DNA from 3 places in the Streptomyces sp. NPDC028910 genome. Region 1 is predicted to be linked to each of the others. Evidence: riboswitches for the same ligand, from Rfam matches in the RefSeq annotation. Region 1 holds a riboswitch; each other region holds the start of a gene.

Region 1 (2,256 bases):
GGCGAGGGAGACGCCGAGGATGGCGTTGGCGCCGAGGGAGCCCTTGTTGTCGGTGGCGTCCAGGTCGAACATGGCCTGGTCGATCAGCCGCTGCTCGGTGGCGTCGTAGCCGACGAGCTCCGGGCCGATCTGCTCGATGACGGCGAGGACGGCCTTCTCGACACCCTTGCCCATGTAACGGTTGGGGTCACCGTCACGGAGCTCGATGGCCTCGAATGCACCGGTGGAGGCGCCGGACGGAACTGCAGCACGGCCGGTGCTGCCATCGTCGAGGCCCACCTCGACCTCGACCGTGGGGTTGCCTCGGGAGTCCAGGATTTCCCGGGCTACGACGACGTCGATGGACGGCACGAGCATCTCCTTCTGGGATGTGACGCTGAGTGTGCGATGGCGTCAGGCCGTGGGATGGCCTTGCCGACTAGAGCCTAACCGGCCCGGGGGGCTCGACCGGCCGACCGCCCGGCCCCTGGGACGAAAAAGGGACCGAATACCCCTCTTCCGGGACATAGCCTCGTGATCACCGCGCATGATCGCGCTTCTGACCGGCACGAACGCCGCCGCCCGGCGCGTGGGGGAGACGCGCCGGGCGGTGGGGACGTACGTGCTCCTGCGGCTACGGCCGCAGTGTTCAGCTGAGCTTCAGCTTCTGACCCGGGAAGATCAGGTCGGCGTCCGAGACGATGTCCTTGTTCAGCTCGAAGAGCTTCTCCCAGCCGCCCTGGACGCCGTTGGCCTCGGCGATGGTGCCCAGGGTGTCGCCGGGCTTGACCTCGTACGAGCCGTTGCCGGTCTTCGGCGCGGCCGGGGCCTCGGTGCGCTCGGAGCGGGTGGTCGGAGCCTCGGCGCGCTTGGTTTCCTTCTTCGGCGCGGCCTTCTGCTCGGTCTTCTTCGTGTCGGCCTTCGGCTTGGTCGACGCCGGGGCCTCGGAGGAGCCGCCGCCGGTGTACGAGGAGTTGGACAGGCCCTTGCCGCAGTGCGGCCAGGCGCCCTTGCCCTGGCCCTTGAGGACCTTCTCCGCGATGGCTATCTGCTGGGACTTCGAGGCCTGGTTGGCCTGCGCGGCGTACGACTTGCCACCGAAGGCGGCCCAGGTGGAGGACGAGAACTGCAGGCCGCCGTAGTAGCCGTTGCCCGTGTTGATGGCCCAGTTGCCACCGGACTCGCACTGCGCGACCTTGTCCCACTCGGAAGCGGTGGCGGCGCTGGCGGTGCCCGCGGCCATCAGGGGGGCGGCGACGGCGACACCGGCGACACCGGCGAGCGTGACGATGCGGACGGCCTTGGAACCGCGGCGGTGCTTGCCCTTGCCGGAAAGCAGCATGGAGATTCTCCTCACCGACGCCTACGAGGTGAGCTGTCGGGTTCGGGCGAGTGAGTTGCCCGGCCGTGCGACCTAGCGCACGTCTTAACCCCCAGCCGGTGGCGTGACCGTCTCTCAACGGCCGCTCCCGGCACCTACCTTGGTTCCCCCGCTCCTGCCTTCGGCGCTTGACGCGACGACTGTTCCCCCCGTCCGCCGGCAGGATTCGGCGATGCGGTCGAAGGAGCTCGCGGTGGCGAGCGATTCAGAAGGTAGACAGGTCTCTCCCCGATGTTCAACGAGGGACATCGGGGAGAAACGGCTCCTACTTGCGCTCCCCGCAGGGGTGTTTGCGCAGGTGAGGACGGGGTTTGCGGAAGCCCCGGGACGGGACACGCCAGTTGACCGGAAGAGATGCATGTCTCACTTGCAGAAACCCGACATTCAACTCTTTCCGGATGAATGAAGTGTCCTTATTACGGGGTTAGATCCAGGTTCTGGCCGGGCTTGATCAGATCGGCGTCCTCGCCGATGACCTGCTCGTTGGCCTGGTAGAGGCCGCTCCAGCCGCCCTCGACCCCCTTGGCATCCGCGATGGCGGCCAGGCTGTCGCCCACCTGGACCGTGTACGTGGAGCTCGACGCGGCGTCAGACGCCACGGGAACCTCGGCGGCGGGCGCACCGCGGTGCTTGCCGCTGCCCTCGCCGACAGTGGCTTCCGGGGCCACGGGGGCCGCCGGGTCGACCGGGAGCAGCCCCGGGGTGGTGGGCGGGGTGGTGGGCGCGGTCGGGTCCCCCGGGAGGGCGGGGGCCGTCGGACCGCCCGGGGTCACCGGAGGCGTGGTCGGATCGCCCGGGAGCCCCGGAAGGGTCGGGTCGGCGGGAGGCGTCGTCGGCACGTCCGGCGCGGGCATGACGGGCAGTCCGACGGACGGTGCGTCCGGGATCAGGAGCGG
Region 2 (2,256 bases), on a different contig from region 1:
CAGAGGCTGACGCCGTGCGAGCGCAGGTACGCGACCGGGTCGATGTCCGAGCCGTAGGAGGCGCCGGTGCGGGCCTCGAAGTGCAGGTGCGGGCCACTGGAGTTGCCGGTGGAGCCCGACAGGCCGATCTGCTGGCCGGCGGCCACCTGCTGGCCGACGGAGACGCTCAGCGAGGAGAGGTGCCCGTACTGCGTGTACGTACCGTCGTGGTGCTTGATGACGACGTTGTTGCCGTACGCGCCACCCCAGCCGGCCTCGACGACGGTGCCGACGCCCACCGCGCGGACCGAGGTGCCGGAGGAGGCGTGGATGTCGATGCCGGTGTGGCTGCCGGAGGACCACATGCCGCCGCCCGCGTGGTACTGCGTGCTGACGTACGAGCCCTCGACCGGGGCGACGAAGGTGTTGAGGCGCTTGCGCTCCTCCTCGCGGGCGGCGCGCTCGGCGGCGTCGCGCTCGGCCTTCGCCTTGGCCTCGGCGAGGCGCTTGGCCTCGGCGGCCCGCTGCTTCGCCTCCGCCTCGGCCTGCGCCTTGGCGGCGGCCTCGTCGGCCGCGCGCTGCTGGGACTCGGCCTGGTCGGCGATGTCGCCCGCGAGGTCCTCGGCGACGACCACGGCGCCCAGCCCGTTGTCCTGGGCGGAGTTGCTGCTGTGGTTGTCCGCGGCGAAGGCCGGGGCGGCGAGGGAACCGACGACGCCGGTGGTGGCGAGTGCGGCGATGCCGGCGTAACCGGCGGTCTTGCGGCTCAGACGGCTGGAACCACGGTGCTTACCGGAACCAGCGGGACGACTGCCAAACGCCATGAAGGGTTTGATCCTTTCCTTCCTTCTCGCCTACCGGGTTAGCTGACGGGTTCGGAGCAGGAAGGTCTCCTACGGGCCTCCTCTTGCGAGGGGGTCCGATTCACCCCAGGGACTCATGTGGGTCCCCGGCTCCCCAGGCTCGCGCCTGACGGGGACTCGGCGATCGCTGTCCGGTGCCGCGGGTGCGGCGGGCACAACTGACGGACAGCACGGCCGACGCTAGGCGGATCATCAGTCAATCGCCAAACAGACACGCCTTTTTGTTGCGTACGCCACACCACATAAAAGCAACCTCACCACCAAACGGACAAAAGGGGCCCCGGCGGATAAACCGCCGGGGCCCCTTGCCGTTCACGCCGATGGGCCGTCAGTTGGCCATGGCCGCGCCGTCCGTTGGCCCATGGCCGCGCCGTCAGTTGCTGACGACCGTGACCTCACCGATCCCGAGGGCCCGCACGGGCTCCTCGATCTGCGCCGCGTCGCCCACCAGGACGGTGACCAGCCGGTCCGCCGGGAAGGCCTTCACGACCGCGGAAGTCGCCTCCACCGTGCCCGTTTCGGCGAGCCGCGCGTACAACTGCGCCTGGTAGTCGTCCGGCAGCTCCTGCTCGACCTGGTCGGCGAGGGTGCCGGCGACCGAGGCCGCCGTCTCGAACTTCAGCGGGGCCACGCCCACCAAGTTCTGTACGGCCACGTCGCGTTCGGCGTCGGTCAGACCGCCCTCCGCGAGGGTGCGCAGCACCTTCCAGAGGTCCTCCAGCGCCGGACCGGTGTTCGGGGTGTCCACCGAGCCGCTGATGGCGAGCATCGAGGCGCCCTTCCCGTCGGCGGTGGAGCGCAGCACCTGCCCGAAGGCGCGCACGCCGTAGGTGTACCCCTTCTCCTCGCGCAGCACCTTGTCCAGGCGGGAGGTGAGGGTGCCGCCCAGGCAGTACGTGCCCAGCACCTGGGCCGCCCACACCCGGTCGTGACGGTCCGGCCCGATCCGGCCGATCAGCAGCTGCGTCTGGACGGCGCCGGGCCGGTCCACGATGACCACGCGGCCGGTGTCGTCGGCGGTCACCGGCGGCACCGGAAGGGCCTCGGCGGTCCCGCCCGTCCACGCGCCCAGGGTGTCCGCCAGCACGGCGTCCAGGTCGATGCCGGTCAGGTCGCCGACGACCACCGCGGTGGCGGTGGCGGGGCGCACGTGGGCCTCGTAGAAGGCGCGTACGGCGGCGGAGTCGATCCGGGCGACCGTCTCCTCGGTGCCCTGGCGCGGCCGGGACATCCGCAGGGACGCCGGGAAGAGCTCCTTGGAGAGCTGCTTGGCGGCGCGGCGCTGCGGGTTGGCCAGCTCGTGCGGGATCTCGTCGAGCCGGTTGCGCACCAGCCGGTCGACCTCGGCGTCGGCGAAGGCGGGGGCGCGCAGCGCCTCGGCGAGCAGGCCCAGCGCCTTGGGCAGCCGGGAGGC
Region 3 (2,256 bases), on a different contig from region 1:
TGAGTTTCGTCGTCGTCGCTGCCACGGGACACCATCTTTCCTTCCCGTGAGCAACCTACGCCAACGTAATGAGGGGTTGACGGACCGTGATCTGTACCACGCGGGGGATAAGGAATAAGTACGCGTGAGGCCGGGACCCCCCTCGGGTCCCGGCCTCACGCGTGTCCGTGCCCCGACGGCGGGTGCCGTCAGATGCTCACGCCCTTCGAGCGGAGGTAGTTCACGGGGTCGATGTCCGAGCCGTACGACGGGCCCGTGCGGATCTCGAAGTGCAGGTGCGGGCCGGTCGAGTTGCCGGTGGAGCCGGAGAGGCCGATGCGCTGGCCGCCGGTGACGCTCTGGCCGGACGAGACGGACAGCGAGGAGAGGTGGGCGTACTGCGAGTAGGTGCCGTCCGTGTGCCGGATGACGACCTCGTTGCCATACGCGCCGGCCCAGCCGGCGGAGACCACGGTGCCCGCGCCGACCGCCTTGACGGTGGTGCCGGAGCTCGCGATGAAGTCGACGCCGGTGTGGTAGCCGGAGGACCACATGCTGCCCGCGACCTTGTACTGGGTGGAGATGCCGCCGCTGAGCGGGGCCACGAAGCCGGAGGCCGACTGCTGCTCGGCCGGAGCCTCTGCGGCGGAGTCCCGCTCCACCGGAGCGGGCTTCTCGACCGGCTTCGAAGCAGCCTTCGGGGCCGTCTTCGGGGCGGCCTTGGGAGCGGCCTCAGGAGCGGGCTTCGGGGCGGCCTTCGGAGCCGCCTCCGGAGCGGGGGCGGGGTCGGCCGGAGCCGCCTCACCCGACCCGCCGAGCGTCAGCTTCAGGCCCGGGTGGATCAGCGACGGGTTGGCACCGACGGCCTCGCGGTTGTCGGCGTACAGCTGCTGCCAGCCACCGGCCAGGTGGCGCTCCGCCGCGATCTTGGAGAGGTAGTCGCCCGGGACGACCGTGTAGACGGTCGGCGCGGCCTGCACGGCGGCGACGGGCGCGGCCTGCACGGCGGCGAGGGACGCGGCCTGCAGCGAGACGGGGACCTGCGGGGCCACTGCGGGGGCCACCGCGGTCGCGGCGGCCGGGGCACCGGCCGCGTGGGCGCCGGCGGCACCCATCAGCGGCAGCGCGAGGGCCGCGCCACCGGTGCCGGCGACGGCGAAACCGCGGGATATCGAGAGGGACTTGGGACGGCGGTGCTTACCCTTTGCAGGCATGTCGAATTCCTCTCCGGCGCCTGCGAGGTGAGCTGTCGGGTTCGGACTGGAGATGTCCGGCCGTTCATGTGCGGGACATGTACGGCTTCACCCCGAGCCGTACCGGCGAAAAGATCTCCGGCACAGCGGCTTACCTGGTTCCCCCGCTCCTGCCGCGCGAAATAGTCGGGTGCGGTTCCCGGGCGGCGGCAGGATTCGGCGGTCCACCCGGATCGATCGCGAAGGTAATCCCTGACGACCGCGCGGAACAAGCCATGAATTCCCTGACGGATTCGCAGGAATGAGGGATCGACGGAATTCCCGTCACCCTCCGTCCATTCCGCACCCTCAACAGCCGCTCCGACCGGGCGATTCGGCTTTCGCGATCAGGCACTCACGGTCACCGTATGATCTGGCTCACGGGGACGTGCCCGATCTCGCCTCCGGATATGGCAAGTTGGCGCCAAGTAGCTCAATTCGGACAGTTTTCCCACCATGAAGCGGAGGAGTTCCTTTGACCCAGCAGATACAGGAGCCGGAGCTGACCGGGGTGCGCAATTTCCGCGATGTAGGCGGATTGCCGACTTCTGATGGACGAAGGGTCGGGACGGGACGACTGTTCCGAAGCGGACATCTCGCACATGCCACCGAAACCGACGCAGAGTTCCTCACTTCGCTCGGCCTCCACACCATCTTCGACTTCCGCAATGGCGCCGACCACGCGCTGGAGGGGCCGGACGTCGAGCTTCCGGGCGTACGGAACGTCAACATCCCGCTCTCGGATCCGGCCGACGGCCGGGAGTTCTGGAGACTCGTCCGCGACGGCGACCTCGACCAGCTGCGCTCGATCCTGGGCGACGGCAAGGCCGCGGCCCGGATGTCGGACTCCTACCGCCGGATCATCGTGCAGCGCACCGCCGAGCACAGCCGGGTGGTCCACGCCCTCGCCGAGGACAGCGTCCCCGCCCTCATGCACTGCGCGGCCGGCAAGGACCGGGCCGGCCTGTCGATCGCGGTCACCCTGCTCGCGCTGGGCGTGGAGCGCGAGGCGATCGTGGCGGACTACCTGGAGTCGAACGCCCCG

Evidence for each region. Region 1 has a riboswitch for cyclic di-AMP ahead of ACZ4TV_RS28905 (transglycosylase family protein). Riboswitches for the same ligand answer to the same signal wherever they lie in the genome.
Region 2: another riboswitch for cyclic di-AMP. It lies ahead of ACZ4TV_RS17190 (M23 family metallopeptidase); the one in region 1 lies ahead of ACZ4TV_RS28905 (transglycosylase family protein).
Region 3: another riboswitch for cyclic di-AMP. It lies ahead of ACZ4TV_RS03450 (M23 family metallopeptidase); the one in region 1 lies ahead of ACZ4TV_RS28905 (transglycosylase family protein).

The regions. Positions count from the first base shown of each region.
Region 1 is NZ_JBVHVF010000031.1:56,033-58,288, reverse strand. Features, by position in the region: gene eno (phosphopyruvate hydratase) at 1-357, opposite strand, end outside; gene ACZ4TV_RS28905 (transglycosylase family protein) at 629-1,321, opposite strand; cyclic di-AMP (ydaO/yuaA leader) riboswitch at 1,325-1,497, opposite strand; gene ACZ4TV_RS28900 (transglycosylase family protein) at 1,777-2,256, opposite strand, start outside.
Region 2 is NZ_JBVHVF010000012.1:121,658-123,913, reverse strand. Features, by position in the region: gene ACZ4TV_RS17190 (M23 family metallopeptidase) at 1-803, opposite strand, end outside; cyclic di-AMP (ydaO/yuaA leader) riboswitch at 817-975, opposite strand; gene ACZ4TV_RS17185 (M16 family metallopeptidase) at 1,216-2,256, opposite strand, start outside.
Region 3 is NZ_JBVHVF010000002.1:169,397-171,652, forward strand. Features, by position in the region: gene ACZ4TV_RS03445 (SGNH/GDSL hydrolase family protein) at 1-25, opposite strand, end outside; gene ACZ4TV_RS03450 (M23 family metallopeptidase) at 189-1,193, opposite strand; cyclic di-AMP (ydaO/yuaA leader) riboswitch at 1,196-1,371, opposite strand; gene ACZ4TV_RS03455 (tyrosine-protein phosphatase) at 1,687-2,256, shown strand, end outside.